Regions from separate parts of the Bacillus sp. KNSH39 genome, predicted to be linked through region 2. Evidence: riboswitches for the same ligand, from Rfam matches in the RefSeq annotation. Region 2 holds a riboswitch; each other region holds the start of a gene.
What was found. Region 2 has a riboswitch for cyclic di-GMP ahead of ACUL40_RS16135 (WxL domain-containing protein). Riboswitches for the same ligand answer to the same signal wherever they lie in the genome.
Positions count from the first base shown of each region.

Region 1: it holds a riboswitch for cyclic di-GMP, as region 2 does, so the genes downstream of both, ACUL40_RS21920 (methyl-accepting chemotaxis protein) here and ACUL40_RS16135 (WxL domain-containing protein) in region 2, are expected to answer to the same signal.
Region 3: it holds a riboswitch for cyclic di-GMP, as region 2 does, so the genes downstream of both, ACUL40_RS25320 (SpaA isopeptide-forming pilin-related protein) here and ACUL40_RS16135 (WxL domain-containing protein) in region 2, are expected to answer to the same signal.

Region 1 is NZ_JBQXYO010000001.1:4,285,138-4,292,970, reverse strand. Features, by position in the region: gene ACUL40_RS21925 (non-ribosomal peptide synthetase family protein) at 1-3,249, opposite strand, end outside; gene ACUL40_RS21920 (methyl-accepting chemotaxis protein) at 3,386-5,128, opposite strand; cyclic di-GMP riboswitch class I at 5,263-5,347, opposite strand; gene ACUL40_RS21915 (anaerobic C4-dicarboxylate transporter family protein) at 5,630-6,943, shown strand; gene thiE (thiamine phosphate synthase) at 7,059-7,718, opposite strand; gene thiM (hydroxyethylthiazole kinase) at 7,734-7,833, opposite strand, start outside.
Region 2 is NZ_JBQXYO010000001.1:3,153,197-3,161,667, forward strand. Features, by position in the region: gene ACUL40_RS16125 (WxL domain-containing protein) at 1-49, opposite strand, end outside; gene ACUL40_RS16130 (hypothetical protein) at 86-403, opposite strand; gene ACUL40_RS16135 (WxL domain-containing protein) at 443-3,028, opposite strand; cyclic di-GMP riboswitch class I at 3,181-3,269, opposite strand; cyclic di-GMP riboswitch class I at 3,342-3,430, opposite strand; gene ACUL40_RS16140 (ATP-binding protein) at 3,677-4,897, opposite strand; gene ACUL40_RS16145 (ATP-binding protein) at 4,894-6,147, opposite strand; gene ACUL40_RS16150 (hypothetical protein) at 6,330-6,518, shown strand; partial or broken gene ACUL40_RS16155 (catalase) at 6,451-6,795, shown strand; gene ACUL40_RS16160 (alpha/beta fold hydrolase) at 6,811-7,620, shown strand; gene ACUL40_RS16165 (LTA synthase family protein) at 7,830-8,471, opposite strand, start outside.
Region 3 is NZ_JBQXYO010000001.1:4,918,519-4,926,989, forward strand. Features, by position in the region: gene ecsC (ecs operon protein EcsC) at 1-669, shown strand, start outside; gene ACUL40_RS25280 (YjcZ family sporulation protein) at 710-853, opposite strand; gene ACUL40_RS25285 (TetR/AcrR family transcriptional regulator) at 1,009-1,590, shown strand; gene ACUL40_RS25290 (hypothetical protein) at 1,593-1,760, shown strand; gene ACUL40_RS25295 (PH domain-containing protein) at 1,840-2,316, shown strand; gene ACUL40_RS25300 (PH domain-containing protein) at 2,309-3,748, shown strand; gene ACUL40_RS25305 (hypothetical protein) at 3,841-4,278, shown strand; gene ACUL40_RS25310 (CPCC family cysteine-rich protein) at 4,275-4,541, shown strand; gene ACUL40_RS25315 (TetR/AcrR family transcriptional regulator) at 4,880-5,416, shown strand; cyclic di-GMP riboswitch class I at 5,589-5,681, shown strand; gene ACUL40_RS25320 (SpaA isopeptide-forming pilin-related protein) at 5,741-8,471, shown strand, end outside.

The DNA of each region.
Region 1 (7,833 bases), 1.1 Mb from region 2:
CTCTCCTATAATTTGCGCATCTTGCAAATACGATACAATTGATTTACTAGCAAAATCAATTGGTGTGAAATCAACTTTCCACTTCACATTTGGTGCTTTCCCAATTAATAGCATTGTTTTAATAAGACGATAAAATGCGTTTCCTTCAATATTTTGTTGGAACGAACCTGTTTCTGAATGACATGCTAAATTACCTGCACGATAAATATTTCCACGCAAACCATTTTTCATTGCTTCACGAACAATGTTTTCCGCTTGTAGTTTACTATTTGAATATACATTCTCTAAGTCTACACTGTAATTAAAATCACCAGTTTTCATGTATGTATCCCATTGATCTACCGCTAATTCTAACGGGATACCAATTGTAGAAATAAAATGGAATGTAGCACCTTTCTCCGCTAATGTTAGCATACGGCTAGTTCCTTGGACATTTATATTTTCAAATTGTTTTACATCTCCAAAATGTCTTACATCTGCACCGCAATGAATTATCGTATCCATCTTAGAACTGATGAACATAAATTCTTCTTCGCTCATCCCAAGATACTGTTCTCCAAGATCACCAGCTACGGCCTGTATACGCTGTAACCATTCTTCACATATATCATTAAAGTAGCCTGTTAATGTATCTATAATTCTTTGCTGCACATCTTTAGTTGGTCTTACTAAACAATAAATAGTAGCAGATGTATCTCTCAACAATTCATATAATATGTGTGATCCTAAATAACCAGTAGCTCCTGTTAAAAAGACATTTGAAATCTGGTTTTCTTCCAAAACGTTTGCATACGTGATAGTATCTGGTTCGTGAATCACTTTATATTCACGAAATACTTCTTCTTTCTCTACTTTTACTTCTCGCTCAATTCGAGCTAATCCATATATCGTTCTTTCTTTAAAGAAATCTTGAATTGTTAAATGTGAGAAATCTTCTTTTAACAATGTTAAGACTCGTAATACTTTTAATGAATGTCCACCAATTGTAAAGAAATCATCATGCACTCCAACTTTTGAAATTCCTAATACTTCCGCCCAAGCGTTCGCTATTTGTTTTTCTGCTTTATTAGAAGGTGCAACATATTCTTGTAGCCGAACCGGTTCATACTTTTCTTCTAACTGAGCTAACTTCTTAACATCAATCTTTTTATTAGGTGTAAGTGGTAATTCATTAATATAAATTAGTTTAGATGGCACCATATAATCTGGTAATTGCTCTTGTAACTGATAAACTAATTCTGGTATTTCTTTTTTATTTAAAGTTGTATAGAACGCGATTAAATATTGGCTACCTTCCTTACTCTTCTTAGCAAAAACAGCATTTTCTTTTATATTATGATTTTGAGAAATTTCACTTTGGATTTCGCCTAGTTCAATACGATGTCCTCTAATTTTTACTTGATCATCTTTCCGATGTAAAAACTCTATATTTCCATCCTCTAGCAACTTAACGATATCCCCTGTTTTATATATATTAACTATAGGATTAAAAGGGTTCGGAATAAAAGCTTCAATTGTTTTATTAGGCTTATTAAAATACCCTTTTGCTAATCCCACTGAATCTATATATAATTCACCAGGTACACCAATTGGACAAAGATTCATATTCTCATCCAAAATCATAACTTGATAATTAGCACATGGTTTACCAATGGGAATACTCGCAACATCCTCATTTAACTGACTAGGTATTTTATAGGTTGTCGTCACTACAGTACATTCTGTCGGTCCGTATACATTATGAATTTCAACATTTGTACCTATTCTTTCTCTCCACAATTTAATAACCTCTACAGGCAACATTTCACCGCCAATCGCAATTCTTTTTAGGGAAGCTAGCTTATATATATCTTCTTCTGCTAAATAAGTTGCTACTTGTCGAACAAAAATTGTTGCTAATGCCAAGATTGAAGTTGCTTTCACTTTATAGATTGCATTTGCAAATGCTTCTACAGACAATCGCTCTTCCTCTAATAGTACATATAAGTTTCCTCCACAGAATAAAGAAGCAAATGACTCCCATACAGAAGCATCGAAACTAAAGGAAGGAAATTGGGCAAATACATCCTCTTCTGTCAATTCATATTGCTTTTTCATCCAAGTATACAGATTAACAACGCCTCTATGAGCTAACATCGTTCCCTTTGGATTCCCTGTTGAACCAGATGTATAAATCATATAAGCTACATCATCACAATGAATAGACAACTTTACATCTGTATCTTCATAAGTTTCACTATCATACATTGAAACTGTTTGAACCCCATCACATGTTATAGGCGTCTCTTTCATCAATATAACTTTCGCTTGGCTATCTTGAATAATGTACTGTATTCTACTTTCCGGATAATCTGGATCAATCGGAACATACGCTGCACCAGCTTTTAATATAGCTACCATACTTACTACTGTGTCTATGCTACGTTTCATAAATATTCCAACATAGTCTCCTAATTGGACGCCGTTTTTAATTAACATATGAGCTATTTGATTACTTTTTTTATTTAGCTCCTCATAAGTTAAAGTACCTTCCCTTGAAGATAAAGCTATACGATTTGGAAATTGAGTAACAGTATTATAGAACATATCGACGATACTTTTCTCAGGATATACTGCTGTCGTATCATTCACTTGACTATAAAGTGCCATCTCGGCCTCTGTAATAACATTAAAATTATTTATATGTTTATTATTATTTTGTGATTTATTAATTAAAACACCTTGTATTTGTTGTGCATAACGAGTAATTGTTGTCTCTTTCCAATTAACACTATTAAATATTATTTCTACACTTTGCATATTTTTACTAAATACAAATTGTAATGTATTCGTGTCTTTTAGCTCATAATATGTTTCACCAATAATAATAGGTGACATTTCATATAACGTATTACCGTTTTGAAACTCTTCTATTTCTTCCTCATTCATTTCTTTAATTTGCTCCAGTTGCTCTTCAATTTGTAAATTTAAACTTTCATAGGAGAGAAAATTAGAAACTTCAATAGTAATCGGAAATAAACTTCCTCTTACATGATAAAGCACGACAATATGTTTTTCTTTAGAAATATGATATAACCACGTTGCAGTCGCTCCTATTAAATCTACAATGTGAGTCAAATTTGAAAACAGTTCCGTTTTCCTTTTTATCCTAAGTTCTGTTCCTTGCACATCTTTAGGTATTTTAATACTTCCTTCTACTTTTCCTAAAAATTCTTTTACCATCTCACTATAAGAAATTGCTAATTTCATATTTATGTAAATTCCTCTCTTAAATATAATAAAGGTGTGAAAATTCACACCTTTTTTATCCCTTATTAAAGGGCAGATTCGTTCAATTCATAATCAGTAGCGGAGATACGCCCTTGATTAGAATTGAACTTTCTCCTTATTCGCTTTTAAACTCACCAATAAGCTCTTGTAATTCCTGAGAGAGCCAACTTAAAGAAGTCGCTAATTCTGCAATATCTTGTACTGATATTTCTTGCTCTTTCATGCTTTCTTCAACATTACTACTGCTGTTGGCATAAGTATTTGCAATATGTGATAATTCATTTACGACTTGAACAATATTCTGGCTATTTTGTAAAATATCACTCGAATTACCAGAAACAGCTTTTACTTGATCTGTAACAGATTGCGCTGATTTTGAGATTTTTTCAAAGAAATCTCCGCTACTTTGAACAAGCGAAATTCCAGTTTCTACTTCTTTTGAACCTTTTTGCATGGAAACTACAGCATCTTCTGTCTCAGCTTGTGTTTCACCAATTAATTTCGCTATATCTTTAGCAGACGCTTCCGTCTGTTCTGCTAATTTTCGTACTTCATCAGCAACAACTGCAAACCCTCTTCCAGCTGCTCCAGCACGTGAAGCCTCAATAGAAGCATTTAAAGCTAATAAATTTGTTTGATTTGAAATGCCTGTAATTACAGTTACGATATCACTAATTTCTTTTGACCTTGTTTCTAACGAATAAATGATGGAAGATAAATCTTGTACTGCATTTTGGATTAAACTCATTTGATTAATAATTTGTCCAATCACTTCATTACCTTCAATTGAATGTTGCTCCATACCTTCAGAAGCAACCGCAACTTGTTTCGCAGCCCCAGTTATCTCTTCTACCTTATCTTCCATTCCATGTACAATCCCTAAACATTGTTGTACTGAAGTTTTTTGAGACTGTGCCCCTACTCTTAAACCTTCAATAGAACTTGCAATCTCTTGAACTGCCATGCTGTTTTCCTCTGTACTCGCCGACAATTCTTGTGAAGAAGAAGAAACTTGCTCAGCAGTTTGCCTTACTTTATCTATAATCCCTTTAAACTTTTCAATCGTGTTATTGAAATAAACATTAATAATTCCAATATCATCTGGTCTTTCTTTTAATTTAATACTCAAGTCACCTTCACCAATTTTACGTAACCCTTCTCGTAAATCTTTTAATGGAGCTAGCGAGTGACGCACGATAAAGAATTGAGTAATAGTCGCAATTGCTAATGAAATAATGATAAAGAGTAAACCCTGTATCATAAACTTCTCTTTTGTAATAGGAACAATGGAAGCATCTAAGTCAGCGGCAACAATTGCAATAATATTGTTTTCTCCATCTGTAATTGGTTCTAATATTGTCACCCACGAACCTATTTCATCTTCATATACTTCTGTCATTTGAGCCTTTTTCGTATCAATCACTTTATCGTATGCCTTCATCCAATGAGCGGGTTGTTCATAATAATCTCCCGGCTTTATAGGAAACGCATTTGTTAACTCTGTAGTCAAACCAACGAGTTGTAATTCTCGCTTTTCATTCGGCTTTGCTCCTGTAACATACGTTTGTCCAACGCTTTTCAATTCTTTTGATACTTCATCTAATTTCTCTGTTAACTTTTCTTTTTTCACTTTTTCGGCTGTAGGATCTTTCGCCATGTCTCTAACTAATTCTACATCCAGTTTTTTCAATACTATTTCTCCTGTTTCAATAGACTGCCTTTCAAATAAAGACATCATACTATTTTGAAACATATTGAAACTTAATGCACCCATACTTCCAACAAGTGTCAAAATAACTAATACGGTTAATAAGACGTTCTTTTGAAGGAACGATAACTTATGCCAATATTTTTTCATTAATATCCACCTTCCTTAATCAACACAAACAAAAAAACAAAATATATGGATATTTTGTTTGAAAATGTTTCTCAATATGTTCGAGAATAAAAAAAAGCCAATGTAAAAGCATTGGCCAAGACCAACCCTATCCGTCCGGTAACTGGCTAGCGTAGCCTTTCGACCTTAGCTCCTGTAGTTTTGCGTCCTCATGTTTCCATCAGTTTGCCTTTCTCGCTGAACGAGTTGAACGATATGGGAGTTCTATGAGAATTAATTTATTCTCTTTCAAAGATTACAACATATAAATCAAAATGTCTACTTATTTAGAGATATAAATACAAATTTTTAATGCATTGCTTTTTCGAAATAATTTCAAAAAGTACGTGAATGTTACTTTTTTTGTGTTATATAATAAAAAATGTATAAATAACAAGGATTTCTTCGGGTATTTATTTAATTTTCATTCAAATTAAACTATTCGAATATATCTTAACTAATGAATTTCGGAGGTAGTTTATCATGTTTTGGCTACAATTTCTTACCTTGTTACTCTGTATTTTTATTGGTGCACGCCTAGGCGGAGTTGGTTTAGGAGTAATGGGTGGAGTTGGTATGGCAATACTCGTTTTTGTCTTCCACCTACAACCAACCGCGCCTCCTATCGATGTAATGCTTATGATTTTGGCAGTAATTACAGCTGCTGGTGCTTTGCAAGCTGCTGGAGGAATGGACTATCTTGTTCATCTAGCTGAAAAGGCATTACGAAAAAATCCAAAGCGTATTACTTTTTTTGCTCCAATTGTTACTTATTTATTCACACTATGTGCAGGTACTGGTCACGTTGCCTATTCTGTACTTCCTGTTATTGCAGAAGTCTCTCGTGAATCAGGGATTAGACCGGAACGCCCAATGTCGATTGCCGTAATCGCTTCTCAACAAGCAATTACAGCTAGTCCAATTTCAGCTGCCACAGTTGCTCTTTTAGCAATGTTAGCTGACTATAAAATCACTTTATTAGATATTTTAAAAGTGAGTATTCCTTCCACTTTCATTGCTTGTATGTTAGCAGCATTCGTTGCTAGTAAGATGGGAAAAGAATTAAATGAAGACCCTGAATACTTAAAACGATTAAAAGAAGGAATGATTCCTAAGCTTGAAGAGAAAAAAGAATTTGTAGGTGTAAAGGGCGCAAAATTATCAGTTATCCTTTTCCTTGTAGGAACCTTCCTTGTTGTACTTCTTGGTTCATTTGAAGCACTTCGTCCAGGATGGATAGTTGATGGGAAGTTAGCCCGTCTTTCCATGCCGAATACAATTGAGATGGTTATGTTAACTATCGCGGCTCTTATTATTATTTTCTGTAAACCAAATGTAGAAAGCATTGTGTCTGGTAACGTCTTTAAAGCGGGGGCAACAGCAGTTGTTGCTATTTTCGGTATCGCTTGGATGGGAGATACTTTCTTTAATGGAAACTTAAATATGATTCAAGGATCCATTCAGCATTTAGTAACAAGTGCACCTTGGCTATTTGCCATCGCACTATTCATTCTATCTATTTTACTGTACAGCCAAGCAGCAACTGTTCGTGCCTTAATGCCACTTGGACTATCCCTTGGTATTCCACCAGCGCTACTGATTGCGATGTTCCCTGCAGTAAACGGATATTTCTTCATTCCAAACTACGGCACAATCGTTGCTGCCATTAACTTTGATCGTACTGGTACAACTGGCATTGGAAAATATGTTTTAAATCATAGCTTTATGATTCCAGGTCTAATCGCAACATTCACTTCTATCGGAATTGGAATGCTCTTAATTTCAATTATGTTTTAAAGAAAAAGCACAAACCTTTATTTAAAAAGGTTTGTGCTTTTTTAATCAAATGTTTGTTTAAATTTTGGGGCAGTCTATTTCTCCATGCAGCACTTGAAATGCTACACGTCCTTCCCTACAAACTTCTCTTTACTTCTTCAGCTAATTTTCTCGTACTTTCATACGCCGATTCAGCTAAACTAATTGCTGAAATAACTGAAACACCGTCCGCACCCGCTTCTATAACTGCCGCTGTATTTTCAATTGTAATCCCACCAATACCAACGATTGGCACTGTAATTCCTTGTTCTCTAAAATAGGCTAATCCTTTCGTTCCTTGAACCGCTTTCGTATCTTTTTTCGTACTCGTTGGGAAAATAGGTCCAACGCCTAAATAATCTGCTCCATTTTCGATTGCAAAGCGTGCTTCTTCAATTGTATGAGCAGATACGCCGATAATTTTATCTCCCATTTTTTCACGAACAGATGTAATTCCTTCATCATCTTGTCCTACATGAACACCATCTGCATCTAATTCAATGGCTAATTCTACATCATCATTTACAATGAAAGGAACGCTATATTCCTTACAAAGCGTCTGCAATTCTTTTGCAAAGCGCACTCTATCTTCTCCGATTAAAGAACCTTCCCCCTTCTCGCGAAACTGAAAAATTGTCACTCCACCATCTAACGCTTCTTTCAATACAGCTAAAGGATCCCTTGTGCAGTTATTACTTCCCATAATAAAATACACTTGCAATAGCTTAGACATTTTATCTATTTCAATGCGTGCCATTTCTTTCACTCCCTCTTACTCTAACTCCTCAATCTTTCCATACTTCTCAATATCACCAGAAGTAGTATTCGCTAACTGATTTAAAAATTCAATTTGGAAACTACCAGGTCCCTTT
Region 2 (8,471 bases):
CTGATGTTAATGATACTGCACCAATTAATGCTAATTTTGCTAGTTTCATATGTACCTTCCCCTTTTCTCTGTTTTCATCTATTTTTTATTTTGAATACACTTGCTTTCCCCTAATTCTTTTGAATACATATAGAGATAAAACAATAGAAAACAATCCTATATATTGTTTGAAGTCCCGTGTCTGGCCTCCTGTTTTCGGTAAATATTTATCTCCATTTTTATTTTTATCAACTGTCTCTTTTTTTGGATTTATCTTTGTCGGATCAGTTGATGTATTTGGTGTATAGCTATTCGAAAATGTAATACCTGCTTTTGAATTCGCACTTGTAGCCGTTACTACATTTGCCATAAGAAACGGCACACATATAAATGTGGAAACGATAATACCAACTATTTTTTTCATTACTCTCTCCTTTCTAAAATTTATATATTTCATATATTTTTAGAGAGGAGCATCGGTTAATGTCCATTCTAGCTGTCCGGAATATTTTGTATTTGCTTTGACATTCGGCCCTGGTTTTACTTGTAAATGAATTCCCTCGTTTTCCTTCCAATTTAGTGAAACCTCCTCGTCGTTTTTAGAAGTATACGAGAATGCTTCTATACTAGAAGTACTTAAAGGTGTATCCTTTCCATTTCGTTTGTAAATCAATGCTCCTGTCAATGTGTCATTTTTTGCTGAAGTTAATGGTGTGATTTCCTTTACATATACACTCCATTTTTGCTTTTTAACACGATCATCGGTTACCTTTAAAGGATTTGAGATCGCTTTCGGTGCGTATGTCGTTGTTTTCGATGGAATTGTTAAATCTCCAAAGGTAATTTCTTTTGGTACGTCTACTAACTTTAAAGTTCCATCAACAACAGTAACTGGAACTTGAATTTCCGCTTGTACACCTTGCTTCGTTTCAATTACAACCGTTACAGTATGATTCCCTATTATTTTGGTATCCGGAATATTGATTAACTTCACTACTGATATTGGTTTATCTACATCCAAATTCGTATCTACAGATAAATCTGTCACAAATTTAGAAATATCCATTTTTGTTAAATCTGTTCCTTGCACTACTTTTTGTGGGACTGATTTCCCAATTGGAATACCTTTATACCTTATTTTTGCGATTCCATCTCGATTACTATCTTGCCCATTCTTATCGCCATCTAAATAATTTTTAGCTGACACCGGTATTTCAAGATAACCACCTTTGTAATATTTCATTACATCGGCACCTTTTACAGGAGAACCTGTAATTGTCATCTCGTAAATTTTCCCGTTGAATTCTTCTGTTTTTAGCGCATTTTCTTTCGCAACTGCAGTGACTTTATTGTTTTTCCTACTAATATCAAAGAAGCTACTTACATCATCTCCACTCTCCACATCTTGAATGGAAACATCATTCACAGTAAAATCCTTATTCACTTCACTTTCTAATACAAAAGATTTCGCATAGTGAATATCTTTCGATTGAGCAGGCATATTTTGATATACCTTATAAGAAAGTTGACGGGAATTATCTTCCACAATATCTCCTATTACACTTGGAGCTGGAATTTCAATTTGTGTGATCGCTAATTGGTCGTATGCTACATTAACACCTGAAGCATTTAATCTAACTTCTAGCGGTAATTCTGTTAAATTATCAAATGTAATTGTCATATCTGCTTCTGGAGTAGCTACTGGGCCTGCTGTTCCAGAAAACTCTATTTTATTATTCCCTTTATCTTGATACCTAATTGAACTCGTATCATACACGTATAAATTCGTTAAATGACTACCATCATTACGCAACGTAACATTTTTATAACTATTTATCCTTTTAAAATTCCACATTGCCGTTAATGGTACTTTTTTACTTGTTCCGTGCTCATAAAATTCAAAGGAAGCATTATAAGTTTGTCCTGCCCTTCCGTTCCCATATAATTGTAAAAAGTTTTTTGCATCACCTTTAGTTATTGGTGTTTTAACATCTACAGATGAAGCTGTCATAGATTGAATATTAATACGGACATCAATCCATTTCCCTTGATATTCACCAGCTTTTTTTACTAATACGTACTGTTCTCTATTTGAATTTCTAAATGTATATTGACTTTGACCAGTTCTGTCATCGCTACTACCCTTTACCTCATATGTTACTTGTGGGCTCCAAACAAATCTAAAAGCATATTTACCCGAGATAGAAGGCCCTTCACCTGTTCTATTATTTATTACCTTTACATTTGGATATTTAAGAATACTTGTAACAGGACTAGCAGCTAGTAGAGATTGGCTCTTTAATACCTTCTCAGCTTGAATAGCAGGTAATTCCTGATTATTTTCGTTGACCTTATTGCTCTCTTTTAATTCATTTTCCTTTGATACGAGTTCTTCATTAACCTTTTCTTTCGCTAAAGTCTTCGTTTCTTTTGGAATTTCAGCATTAGTAGCATTTATTTCTTGTTTTTTATTTTCTTCCGATACTTTCACTTTTTCACTGATTTCTTTTTTCACAACTTCCTCTGAAACCTTTGGATTTTCATCAGAAATAGCTACATGTAAAGCCTCTTTTTTCTCTCCAACATGCAGAGAAGGAGATTCAATTTTCTTTTCATTCCCTTCAAACTTCACCATCGGTTCAAATTTGTACTCTCCAGCTTTTTTCATTTGAATGACTACATATACGTCACCGATAGAATGACTTTGTTCATTCTTTTCAATTTTTACAATGTGATCTTCTGTTACTGAAATGTTTTGAATCGCTTTATTGTTTTCATTCATTTTTTTCGTTTCTGCTTCATTAAACAGCTGCTCATTAGATAATTTCAGCTCGATATTAGCATCTTGTTTATTTGTATTTGTAATCTTTAATACTACATTTTCATCAACTTTTATTTCTTGTTTATCCATATGAACGATAAAACGTCCTTGCTCGTCGTTTGTAACCGCATAAACTTTCGTTGCAGAGTAGTCTAGCACACCAACTTGTGTAAATAATATTCCTCCAGCGAGAAGTATACGCCCAAATTTCCCTATTTGTTTTTGCAATGTACTTCCCTCCCTCGCTTCCTATATACCGAATATTTCGAACACTAAATTTATTTTCTAGCTAAATTTACAATCATAGTGTATATTCCTAGAAAATAAAAAGCCTGGTTGCCTTTTCGATTTTCATACATCACAACATGTGTGAAAATCCAAACTGCAACCAGACTATCATAGTAATTTTCATTACCTTAGACTCTTAGCTTTGCGACCTATCCTTTCGAATAGTGTGCCCATTTATTTTTTCTTTTTGAGACAATAAAAAAATCCGGTTGCCTCTTCGATTTTCATACATACAACTATGTGTGAAAATCCAAACTGCAACCAGACTATCATAGTAATTTTCATTACTTTAGACTCTTAGCTTTGCGACCTATCCTTTCGAATAGTGTGCCAAATATAGGTATTTATTTATCGTGTTTTGAATATACCATTAAAACCCAAAAAAGAAAATAGTTTTTTTAGAAAAAAACCATTAATTTTTATAATCTGAATTTTTTCTAGGAAATCCATATTTAAAACTTTCAAAAAACATTTTGATGCTAGAAACACATCATACATTCTTTATCGATAAAATGAGATTTTTACTATACACAAATAGCGAGATAAAATAAAAAAACATCACTTCCAAATAAGTGATGTTTTTTGTGGTTAATGCAGTGGTAACATAACTTCAACCGTCGTTCCAACCCCAACTTCACTTTCAAAACTTATTTTACCGTTGTGGTCTTTAATAATTTTTTCTGTAACTACTAAACCTAGACCAGTTCCTGTTTCTTTCGTTGTATAAAAGGCTTCATTTAATTTTGGAATTTTATCTTTCGGAATGCCGCATCCCTCATCTTTCACTTGAACGATGATTCCATCTTTTACAGTAACTTTAATCGTAATTGTTCCGCCAACTGACATTGCTTCAATTGCATTTTTGATTAAATTAAAAAAGACCTGTTTTAATCGTTTTTCATCACATGTAATTGATGGTAAGTCTTTACTGTAAATACCTTGTATGTAAACTCCTTGTTTTAAAGCTGGCTTTTCCATAACTCGAATAACATAAGAAATAATTTCTTGTATGTTATGAGTTTCTGATTCTAGTGATTTAGATTTCTCAAATCCACTAAGTTCTGTAGCAATTATATGAATCCGATCTACTTCTTGTTTCATAATATCACTATAAATTTTATCCTCTGGATGCTTGTCTGCTTGTTTATTCACAAGTTTTTTTAAGTTTGCTAAAGGTCTTCTAATCTTATAACCAATAACCGTTGCCATCTTTCCAACAGCTGCTAGTTTTTCTGTCTGTTTTATTTCTTTGTCCATCATCTCAAGCGTACGAACGTAAGACTGAACCCTTAAAAATATAATCCAACATATGATAGTAAATACGCTATATAATGCCATTGGGATTAAAACGAGAGAAGATTGAATAATGATTCCTGTAAGAGCATACTTTCCGATAAGTATCGCTGGAACTAACCAGAAATATCTTTTATTCACAAAGATTGGTGCAAACAAAATAAAAAATCCTTCTACTATATTTCCACCGTCAAATTCTGCATCGCTACCATAATAAATCATAATGTTATGGATACAATCTAATACATTATAGCCAATTAGAATAATATACTTTACCGCAAAAGCATTCTTCCATTTCATAAAGTATATTCCAATGCAAAACAATACCACCATCAAAAAGTAAAGCCATAAACCTAAACCATCTTCAAACTCTCCTACACCTTCTTGCTCTCCACCGATTAACGGTACGATAAATTCATAGGCAAGATCATATACGAAAAATATAATAAAAAATAAACTTAAAAATGCTTTCAGCGCCTTTATTTCTTCATTTTTAAATATATAGCCTTTATTCATATGGTAACTCCTAGCTTTTCTTCCACTTGGATTTCAGTATTTCCACACTTCCTTGGGAGAATGATGTCTATTCTCGTTCCAGTATCTTTTTCACTTGAAATATGCAACTCACCAAGGTGCTCGGCGACAATTCGATTCGCTACCGTCAGTCCCAGACCAATTTTATCTTGTTTCGTTGTATAAAAGGCCTCTGTAACACGGGGTAAGTTTTCTTGCTTAATACCATGACCATTATCGATCACACTGATCATTACATATTCTTTCCCTTTATTTTCTAATTGTAAATGTAATATACCACCTTGTCCCATTGCCTCTAAAGCATTTTTTATCGTATATAAAAAGACTCCTCTTATTTTTCGTTCATCACATTCAACTTCTATTGTTTTTTCTTCCACATTAGAAATAAACTGAATGTTTAATTCATCTATTTTTTCACGAAGACTTGTTATTACTTGTAATACAATTTTTCCTACATCATGTTTCTTATAAATAGAAGGTTTGCATGTAGCAACTTCCATTAACTCACTTATCATATTATTCATATTTTCTATTTCAAAAATCATACGTTTATAAATAGGATCCTCTTCATGCTTCTCTCGTTGTAATTGCGTAAATCCTTTTAATGAAGCAAGTGGATTTTTAATTTCATGTCCAACCGTCGCTGCCATTTTTCCGATTACTGCTAATTTCTGTGATTCACTAGCAATCGCAATACTTTCCTTTACAGCTGAAAGATATTGTAAAAATCGGTTTAAAATGATATATGCAGCTATTAACATAAGTGTATACATAATAAGGAACATAAATGCTTTTACTTCCTCTAATACAAATAAATAAATTAAATATTTTCCTACAATAGAGGAAAGTAAAAACACATAGAATTTTTTATTTAAAAATATAGGTACAAAGAAAATGAGAATAATTTCTATTATATTTGTCGCATCAAACGCCGCCTTATTATAAAAAACATACGAAAATATATTAGCGAGTTCTATCCCTATGTATGCAAATATCCATGCATATTTAACAAGGTTTGCCTTCTCTTTTTTCATTAAATATATATTCACGCACAGTATTGCTACTCCGCAAATAACTTGCCATATTATGTTGTATCCCTTATCCATTATTGATTTATCTTCTAATACGATTGCATAGAAAATTTGATATACAATAACAATGACATATAACACCCATAAAAGGATTTTTGCATTTCTTTCTTCTTCTTTATATGATAGAAAACTTTCTTTCACTTCAACACCCCTTCAAAATAATATCTCGAAGAATACCATTTATTATAATAAATGATTTTCATAGACAAACAAAGATAAATCGAACATTTGAGGAAAATCATGCCAACTATGCAATATCTTCATGCTATATACAAGCATAAAAAACATAAACAATAATACGTATATTATGGGAGGTGTTTTTTATGGATGGCAAAAAAAATAAAAAGACCGAACAACTCCAATCTTTCATGCGTGAAAATGAAGGAAAGGAGATGACAACAAATACAGGTATTAAAATTTCAAACGATGAAAACTCTTTAACTGCCAGTGATCGTTTCCGAACGATTAGGCATAGTGCAGGGAACGCCAAATGGACAGTGGGAAGTAAATGATACTTTCTTAACAGGCTCACCACTCTTTTATGATGGATTACTTCTTATCGGCGGAAAGATGGATGATCATTTTCTTAACAACGCAAGTTCATTTGTCGTAGAATCATATAATCACTTTAAGCCGATTGGCTCCTTCCAAAACGGCTCTTCTATTATTCAATCTTTAAATATCGAAGGAAAGCCTGGTGTTTTAATAGAACAAGACTCTACGCGACTAGCAAATAAATTTATTAAAGCTATGACAAAACAACGCTTTTGGGATCGAGTATATTCATAGAATAGGGGGACATTTATGTTTGTTACTGTCGAGAAAGATGTGCATATTTTTGTGCAAGACGTTAATCCTGGTCCAGGTAGTAAGACTGTTTTCTTCGTTCACGGATGGCCTTTAAATCATCAAATGTACCAATATCAACTCAATGTTTTACCTGAGCATGGCTTTCGCTGTATCGCCATGGATATACGAGGGAATGGGCAATCTGATAAGCCATGGACTGGTTACACGTATGATCGATTAGCCGATGATATCGCAATTGTTCTGGAAGCACTTCAAGTAGAGAACGCTACATTAGTCGGTTTCTCAGTTGGTGGTGCTCTTTCTATTCGCTATATGTCTCGCTATAATGGACGCCGCATTTCTAAGCTCGCATTAATTGACGCTGTCTCCCCCTCTTTCGTTAAAAATCAAGAGTCCCCTTACGGTGTACCGAAAGAACAAGCAGATGCTCTCATTAATCAAATGTATGCTAATTTACCAAAATTTTTAAATGATGTATCTTTATCCTTTTTTAATAGAAACTTAGGGGCTGCAACCCTTGAATGGTTTTCTTATCTCGGTATGCAGTCCGCTTCTTATGCCCTTATAAAAATTTTACAAGCAGCTGCAAATGAAGATGTAACGAAAGATTTAAATAAAATTAACGTCCCAACAAAAATCTTCCACGGCGTTCACGACCAACTAATTCCTTACAAAAGTGCTGAGCTTACGCAACAACGAATTAAAAATTCTCAGTTACATGCTCTTACAAATAGTGGTCATGGTTCACCAATCGATCAAGCGGATGAATTAAATAAAGAACTGATAAAATTTTTACAAACATAACAACTGCAATATAAGAATGAAAGTTAACATAATCGTTTTTTATAAAACATAAAATTCACACATTTCTCACAAATACACAAATAAAACGATTATATTTTCATATATACTAAATGTACAAGTAATACTCCCTAAACCCAGCTTGTCTGGTTACCCCGTTAAATACTATGAAAAAAGAACTTGTATCGTTATACAAGTTCTTTTTGTTTCTTTTATTTAAAGAGGATATCTTTACTATATTGATTTCCAACGAGTAAATCATATTGAAGCATTTTATATTGCTCTAACATTTCTTTTTGTTTCTTTGTTAAATCATTGATTACTTCTCCATTTTTATCAACTTTTAATTCATCTCTAAGCACTGGTATTTCCTTGTAAAGTTCCGATAAAAATTGATAAAATAAGGATTTATTTAATCCTGCATAATCAAAAATAAGATTAGAAAAATGAATTGGGCTTACTAAACCTAAATTATCATTTGGCATATCAAAGTTTGCATACATTAATAACGGAGTTTGCGCCATCGCTAAACGTTCGCTCGGTGTTTTTTCATTCGTTATATACCCATTTTCTTTATAAAAAGATTTATTTGTTCCTAATGATGGAAGATGATCTCCAAAGAATACTAATAATGTAGGTCTATCTAAATTATCTAGTTGCTCTATTAAATATTGAAGAGCCTCATCTGAACGTCTTAATCCCTCTGTATACGTCTCTAATTCTCCCTTTGATTCTTCATTTTCTAGACCGGTAATTTCTATTAGGTTTTCACCAAATCGGCCCTCTGTAAATGGAAAATGATTTTGCATCGTAACTGCATGAATAAATGTAGGTTGTTTTTGTTTCTCTAACTC
Region 3 (8,471 bases), 1.8 Mb from region 2:
CAGTGGAAAGCTACATTCATGAAAGATTCTTCTATGATGACACGGTTCTCCAAAAAAGTGCAGACGAAGGTGCAACAGCTCATTCCGGCGAAAGTACAAAAGGTACTAACAGAGACGATTCGTATGATGGTGCAAACGATTAGCGCCGGGTCAAACTTTATAAAGCCGAAGCTAAAAGAGACGACATGGTCACTGCAAAGACGTGACGATGAAGTTCGTAAAAAAATGGATGAGTACAAAAAAATAGCAGCGGCAGAAGGAGCAGGGACTGGAGCTGGTGGTATTCTCCTCGGTCTTGCTGACTTTCCGCTTTTACTTACAATTAAAATTAAATTTTTATTCGATGCAGCGACATTGTACGGATTTGATACGAGTAAACAAGAAGAGCGTCTTTTTATCCTTCACGTTTTCCAACTTGCCTTTTCAAGTGATGATCACAGAAAAGAAATATGGAAAGCAATCGAAACGTGGGATACAGAAAAAGAAAATCATATGGACTGGGAAAAGTTCCAAACAGAGTACCGAGACTATATTGATTTAGCGAAAATGCTTCAGCTCGTACCAGTAATCGGTGCCCCAGTCGGTGCATATGCGAACTATCAATTACTGCAAAGGCTTGGAGAAGTGACGATGAATTGCTATCGTATGCGATTGCTGAATAGGGATTAAAAACAAGGCGTCCTACATATGTAATGTAGGACGCCTTTTCTTAGAAGCTAAGTCCGATATAGCTAATTCCAACTATAATCAATACGATAAAAAGTACAATGATTAATGAAAATCCGCTCTTACCAGCTTGTCCCGCTTCACCGCCGCCATTACCACCACTACCGCCATTACCACCAAGTCTCATATGATATCCTCCTTATTGTTATATGTTGCTTTTACTTTATAACTTTCTGTATTTTCCAATAAATACCTTATGTAGTGCTAACTAAATTGAAAATCATTTCGTTTTGTTTTATAATTTACTTACCGAACGGTAAGTAAAAATAAGTGAGGTACAGTATGACGAAGAATTTACAAACATCGCAGAACATTGTAGAGGCATCATTTAAACTTATGGCAGAACACGGCATTGAGAAGATGAGTCTTTCCATGATTGCGAAAGAGGTAGGTATTTCAAAACCGGCTATTTACTATCATTTTTCTTCTAAAGAAGCGTTAGTTGATTTTTTATTTGAAGAGATTTTTTCTGATTATCATTTTACAAAGTACTTTAATGAAGAGCGGTATACGAAAGAAAACTTTGCAGAAAAGCTAATCGCAGATGGTTTACATATGCTCTCTGAGTATGAAGGGCAAGAAGGAATACTACGCGTTATCAATGAATTTATCGTAACTGCATCACGAAATGAAAAGTATCAGAAACGTTTATTTGAAATACAAGAGGATTTTTTGCATGGTTTCCACGATTTATTGAAGAAAGGCGCGAGACTGGGCGTTGTGTCACAACATGAAACGGAAGAAAATGCTCATACGCTAGCGCTTGTGATCGATAATATGAGCAACTATATGCTCATGGGATTCCAGTTAAAGTATAAAGAAATTTGGATTCGAAATGTGAAAAACGTAATGAAGGAGGAGTAAAGATGAAAATGCAAAAAAACTGGTGGCTCGGTTTTCTTGGATTTATTGGGATTTATAAAATACCAGGTATGATTGAAGCTTTTCAAGCGGATGGAAGTTGGATGAAGTTAATCGGTTTCATTTGGTTACTTTGGTTCGGATATTTTATTCCTGAGAAGAAAGAAGATTAAATTTCAATTTTCTGTAAAGTTATGTAAAATGTAGATTAAGAGTATTCATATATTAGATTACTAGATTTGGAGTGGTTACATGGATTCATTGAAAAATGAAATTCACCCTGACATGGTCAAGGTGTGGAAAGCGCGTTCTTTAATTGAGCTAGGAATCAGTATTATAGTCATTTTTGCATATCTTTTCTTTATGATTAAGTTTAATTGGTGGGCTTGGATTTTCTATGTGCTCATCGGATTAACAATCGTATATACACCGTTTGATTACTTTACGTTTCCGAAACTACGTCAACGTTATTACAGCTACCAACTAAATGAAGAAGAACTTGAAATTCAGCATGGCCTTTTCGTTGTTAAGCGCGTATTAGTGCCGATGATTCGTGTACAGCACGTAACGATTGAACAAGGGCCAATTATGAGAAAATACGGATTAGCAGAATTACACATTTCAACAGCAGCAACTTCTCATAGCATCCCAGGTTTAACGATGTATGAAGCTGAAATGTTGAAAACGAAAATCGCAGAATTAGCGAAAGTGAGTGATGAGGATGTATAAAAGGCAGCATCCAATCACGATGTTATTAGAGTTAAAAATAACAGACTTTATACCACTCATTATTTTCATGTTTAGCTTAAACGGAAAGTTCCCGTTTTGGTATTTAATTCCCGCTGCATTCGGTTTACTCACCGTCTTTTCAGCGTTTGAAAAATGGTATTACACAACATACTGGGTTGAAAATAACGTATTACATGTGAAACAAGGTCTCTTTGTGAAAAAGGAGAGCTACTTAAATAAAGAACGTGTTCAAACGATTAATACAAGTTCTAACGTACTATATCAAATGCTCGGTTTGAAAAAAATTCAGATTGAAACAGCTGGCGGAGGCGATGAAGCAGAAGTTAGCTTAGCTGGAATTACGGTAGAAGAAGCGACAGAGCTTATCGCAATGTTAAATGAGTCGGCTTCAGAATTGAAAGTAGAAAAAACATTAGAAGAAGTAGAAGTAAAAGAAATTATTACAGAGGAAAAACAAGCGAGAGAATACAAATTAACGTGGAAAGAGATTTTAATAGCCTCTGTTACATCTGGTCAATTTGGATTGTTATTCTCATTAATCTTTTTTGTGTATCACCAAGTAGATGAGTACATTCCGAAATGGATAGAGAATAGCGTAAAGTCGTATGTAATGGAACATGATATATATGGCTGGATTTTGATGATAGCTATTTTGCTCGTCCTTTCGTGGATTATATCGACAATTGGTTATGCGCTAAAACATGGAGATTTTACAGTGAATCGAAGAAATGACGAAGTCCGTATTTCGCAAGGATTACTGGAGAAAAAAGAACTCGTACTAAAATTGCACCGTATTCAAGGGATTACGATAAAAGAAGGTATTTTACGCCAACCGTTCGGTTATTGTGCTGTGCAAGTAGAAGTCATTCAAAGTAAGGGAACGGATGACGAAAAAGAAAAAGTTACACTGCATCCTATCATTCGAAAAGATCGAGTGCAACAGTTACTCACGCATTTACAATTACCATACGAACTGAATGCAAATATTACTTCGTTACCAAAAGCAGCATTGCGCCGTTATCTCATTGATAGTTTCATCTTTTTCGCTATGCTCGCAATCCCGCTTACTGGAATAAGCATATACTTTGAAAAGTATTACATCATGTGGGCATTATTACCGCTCGCAATCCTTATCTTTACACTTGGATACGCAACATTTAAAACAAATGGTTACAGTGTTAACGGAGAACAAATTACACTTGTCTATCGTAGCGTCGGAAAATATACAGGACTTATTAGAAGAAGACACGTCCAATCAATGGAGAAGACACAATCATATTTCCAGCGCCGTGCGGATTTATGTACGTATAAGTTTTCGAGTGCATCATCTAGTTACAAAATAGAGCATACGAGAGTAGAAGATGCGGAGAGAATGCAGGATTGGTATAAGAAGAAGTTAAGTGAGAATTAAGTGGAACGGCTCGTCTTTCGCGGAAGACGGGCGATTTTTTTATGCGAAAATAATGAATAATATATGTAAAGAAAAAAGCGAGGTGAATGAGAGTGAGCAAATTTTTAATACCGTATTCATTTTCTATATTAAGTTTCTTTATTTCAGCAACAGCACTTGATTTATATGATAGGATGGGAAACAATAGTGAGCTGGTTTCGCCGAACATAATTGGAAAGATAATTCAATCTACTGCGCAAATGGGAGTCCTTACATTGTATTTCGGAGTACCTATTATTTTAGGTGGCTGTCTACTTGGTGAGCTATTGTTTAGAGGTATCATTTTACGATTTAAACTCAGCTATATTATATCTTTATTATTATATCTACTTTTAGCTTTTAGTATTGTTTTCGTAACGGTAGGCATTCCAACTACATATGAAGATTCTAATACATTTTTCATGGGGATAACTATGATTTGTGCTGTGACATTCTTTATGGGCCGGAATATATGGGAGAAAAAAGAAATGAATAATGGAGTAACAGAATGAAATATACATGTCCGTGCTGCGGGTATAGAACAATAGAAGAAGAACCACCAGATACATATGAAATTTGTAATATATGTTACTGGGAAGATGATGAGGTACAGTTTAACAATCCTGACTTTGAAGGCGGTGCAAATGAAGTCTCGTTAAGACAAGCACAGAAAAATTTTATTGTATTTGGTGCTTGCGAGGAATGTTTTATTGGATTAGTTAGAAAACCGACTAGTGAAGATGTGAAGGATGCTAGTTGGCAGCGAATTTGTTAAGTGAAATGTTATTACTCAATTCAATGGGAGTAATAACATTTTTTATTTAGTGCTGAAAGAATTACTGCCGTCTTATAAGGTAATAAGAAGGACTAAATTGGTAAATTTTATTAATGGATATATTTTCAATAAATACAAAAGTATAGATGTATAGTCAGCTTTGTGTGTTTAATGTTATCATATTGAATGATATGGAAATTTTTAATAGAATAAGTAACTAAAAATTCAAAGGTAATGAAGCTTTTGTTGTATAAAGAAAATACTTAGTAGTAATGAACAATATTAAAAATAAGATTCGTATTTATATAAATTTAGTAGAAATGGGGTTTTAAAAAGGAATGAGTATAAGCATAACGCGGCAAAAGATTTTGGCGGCCGCTTCTCAAATTGTGCAATGTAAAGGGGTTGCTAAATTAACCTTAGAAGCAGTGGCAAAAGAGGCGGGTGTAAGTAAAGGTGGATTATTGTATCACTTTTCAAATAAAGAAGCTTTAATAGAAGGTATGATAGTCAGAGGGGTAGAGGATTATGAAGGGGCCATTTACAATAAAGTAGCGGAAGACTCAGAGAGGAAAGGGAGATGGGTTCGCTCTTTTGTAGAGGAAAGATTAAATAATGAGAGAAGAACAGAAGAGTTATCTAGTAGTATGATGGCAGCATTCATGTTAAAACCTGAATTACTTGAGCCATTACAACAATCATTTCAGCAACTGCAAAAGAATATAGAAAACGATGAGATAGATGCAGTTTGTGCAACAATTATTAGATTAGCAGCAGATGGATTATGGTATTCGGAATATTTAGGGGTTGGAAGACTAAGCCCCGAGTTAAGAGAAAAAGTGATTCAAGCTCTTATTAGTAATTCATATAAATAGAATATGCGAACTATATAATGCAAAAATAATTCACCATTGCTTCTTTAATGTAGTGGTGAATTGTTTTTTTTATTAGAAAAATAGAACAATTTTATAGAGTATTGAATTATAACCGTCCAGACGGTATAGTAATATTTGGTTTAAGAGGAAAATGAAACAAAAAAAGAATAAAAGATATTTTTAGCACACTATTCGAAAGGATAGGCCGCAAAGCTTAGAGTCTACGGTAATACATATTGGTTACTAAGATCGTCTGGTTGCACATTTTTGATGCAACCGGACGGTCTTTTTTTGTTATATAAATATAAAAAATAGGAGGGAACTATGCAAATGAAAAGTACTAAAAGACATATTTCAATGGTTTCATTAGTTTTTCTAGTATTATTTTCAGTGCTGAATGTGTGGGCTCCAGTTATTCAAGCTGCTGTGATGAAAAGTCCAGTGGACGAAATTAATATTTCCCGTACTGATGGCACGACATCTGAACCGTATCAAGCCTCAGATGGTATGAAAGTAGAAGTGAAGTGGTCAGCTAAAGAAAAAATAAAAAGTGGAGATCAATTCACAATTGATATGCCAAAAGAGTTTCGAAAAGACCTTATGAATATGAGTTTTCCTTTAAAAGATGCTGAAGGAAAAACAGTTGGTACATGTGAGATGAAAAAGGGTCTATTAACGTGTACTATGGGGGATTACGTAGAAGGAAAGAATAACATTAAAGGTTCTTTATTCGTAGAATTCTACTTTGGTCTAGAAGCATATGATGGTGTTAAAGAAATTCCATTAGAATTTAACGTTGATGGTCAAATCGTCAATAAAGAAGTAAATGTAAGTAATACGACAGAGAGACCGAAGCCACAGCCCAATACAGATAATCTATTGAAATGGGGTTCTTATAATCAAGAAGATCCTTCGATTGCTGATTGGCTTGTATATGTAAATGCAACTGGAACAGAAATGCAAGATCTTAAATTAACAGATACATTAGGACCTGGGCATGAGTTAATTACAGACAGCGTAGTATTAGAAGAGGCTGTATTTGAAGATGGTTATGCACCAACAAATATTAAGCCAGCAGATTTATCTAACATTAAAATTAATGCAACAAAGGCTGGATTTACAATTGAGTTTCCAGACAGTTCAAAAGGTTATATTTTAAGATATAAAACAAAGATTACTAATCCTTCTGCAAAGCCTCATAAAAATACTGTGAAATTAGAAGGTAAAAATATTAAAACTGAAGAAAAAGTAGGACAAGTATTCGTAAGTGGTGGAGGGGGAACCGGTTCAGGTGACGATAATCCACCTAGTATTGAAAAAAATATAGTTGATGAGAATGGCAAGCTTGTAGAGAATGAGCAGCTAACACAAATGGATCAAGTGATTCAATACCAAGTTGGTACACATATACCAAACGATCCTCCTAAATACACATCAATGGTAATTCGTGATGATTTAGAAGATGTTTTAGAAGTATTAGAGGCAAAAGTGTATGATCAAAATGGCCAAGATATTACTTCTAAAGGAACGTTAAAGATAGATAAGCAAAGAAGTGAAGTAACATTTACGTTTGGTGAGAATTTTGACTATAAGTCATATGAAGACCAGAGAATCAATCTTAGTATCAAGGCGAAAATTAAAAATAATGCAGACTTATCTTCTTACGTAGATAAGAAGATTCCTAATAAAGCGGAATTACATTTTGATGATAAAACATTAACATCAAAAGAAGTAACTATTACGCCGCCTGAAGCTCCAAAAGACGGTACAGTATCGATTCATAAAATAGATTCTGAGAATCCGAACAAAGGGTTAAAAGGTGCCGAATTTGAAGTTCGAAATAGTACAAACGAAGTTGTTGCAAAACTGAAAACGGACGAAAAAGGTTTTTCAGTACCTCAAACTTTAGCTCCTGGAACGTATAAAGTTTATGAAACAGTAGCACCAGAAGGATATCAAAAATTAAAAGAACCAGTAGAGGTTACACTTCAAGCTGGAGAAACAAAAACAATTGAAATTAAAAATACTATGCAAAAGGGTCAAATTGAAGTAAAGAAAATTGATTCGGAAAATGGTGAAAAACCATTAGCAAATGCAGAGTTTGATATAGTAAAAGACGGTGTAGTAGTCGAACATATTGTTACAGATAAAGATGGTAAGGCAATCTCTAAACCGTTAGCACCAGGGAAATATATTTTAAAAGAAACGAAAGCACCTGAAGGCTACCAATTAAAAGAAGCAGAGTTCGAAGTAAATGTAACAGGGGACGGCATATTCCCAATACAAGTGGAAAATGCAATGGTAGACAAAGGTAATATAGAAATTACAAAAGTGGACAAAGAAAACGGAGCAGTATTAGCGGGTGTCGAATTTGAAGTCCAAGATGAGAAAGATGAAGTAGTAAGAAAAGTAGTAACAGATAAAGATGGAAAAGCAAACGTTTCAGATCTATCAGTAGGAAAGTACAAATTAGTAGAGACAAAAAGCTTACCAGGTTATAAAAAGCTAACAGAACCAGTACCATTTGAAATAAAAAAAGGTATGACAAAAGCTTTAGCAATAAAAGTAGAAAATGAGCAGTTAGACAAAGGCTCAGTAGAAATTACAAAAATAGATAAAGATAGCCAAAAAGTACTAGAAGGCGTAGTCTTCGAAGTGCAAGATGAGCAAGGCAAAGTAGTAACAGAAGTAAAAACAGATAAAGATGGTAAAGCAAAAATCTCTGATTTATCAGTAGGGAAGTACAAATTAGTAGAGACGAAAAGTTTACCAGGCTACAAAAAGCTAACAGATTCAGTATCATTCGAAATTACAAAAGGTATGACAACAGTCCTATCGTTGAAAGTAGAAAATGAACAGTTAGATAAAGGTTCAGTAGAAATTACAAAAATAGATAAAGACAGCAAAAAAGCATTAAAAGGCGTAGTCTTTGAAGTGCAAGATGAAGCTGGAACAGTAGTAAAGGAAGTAAAAACAGATAAAGATGGTAAAGCAAAAATCTCAGATCTATCAGTAGGAAAGTACAAATTAGTAGAGAAAGAAAGTTTACCAGGCT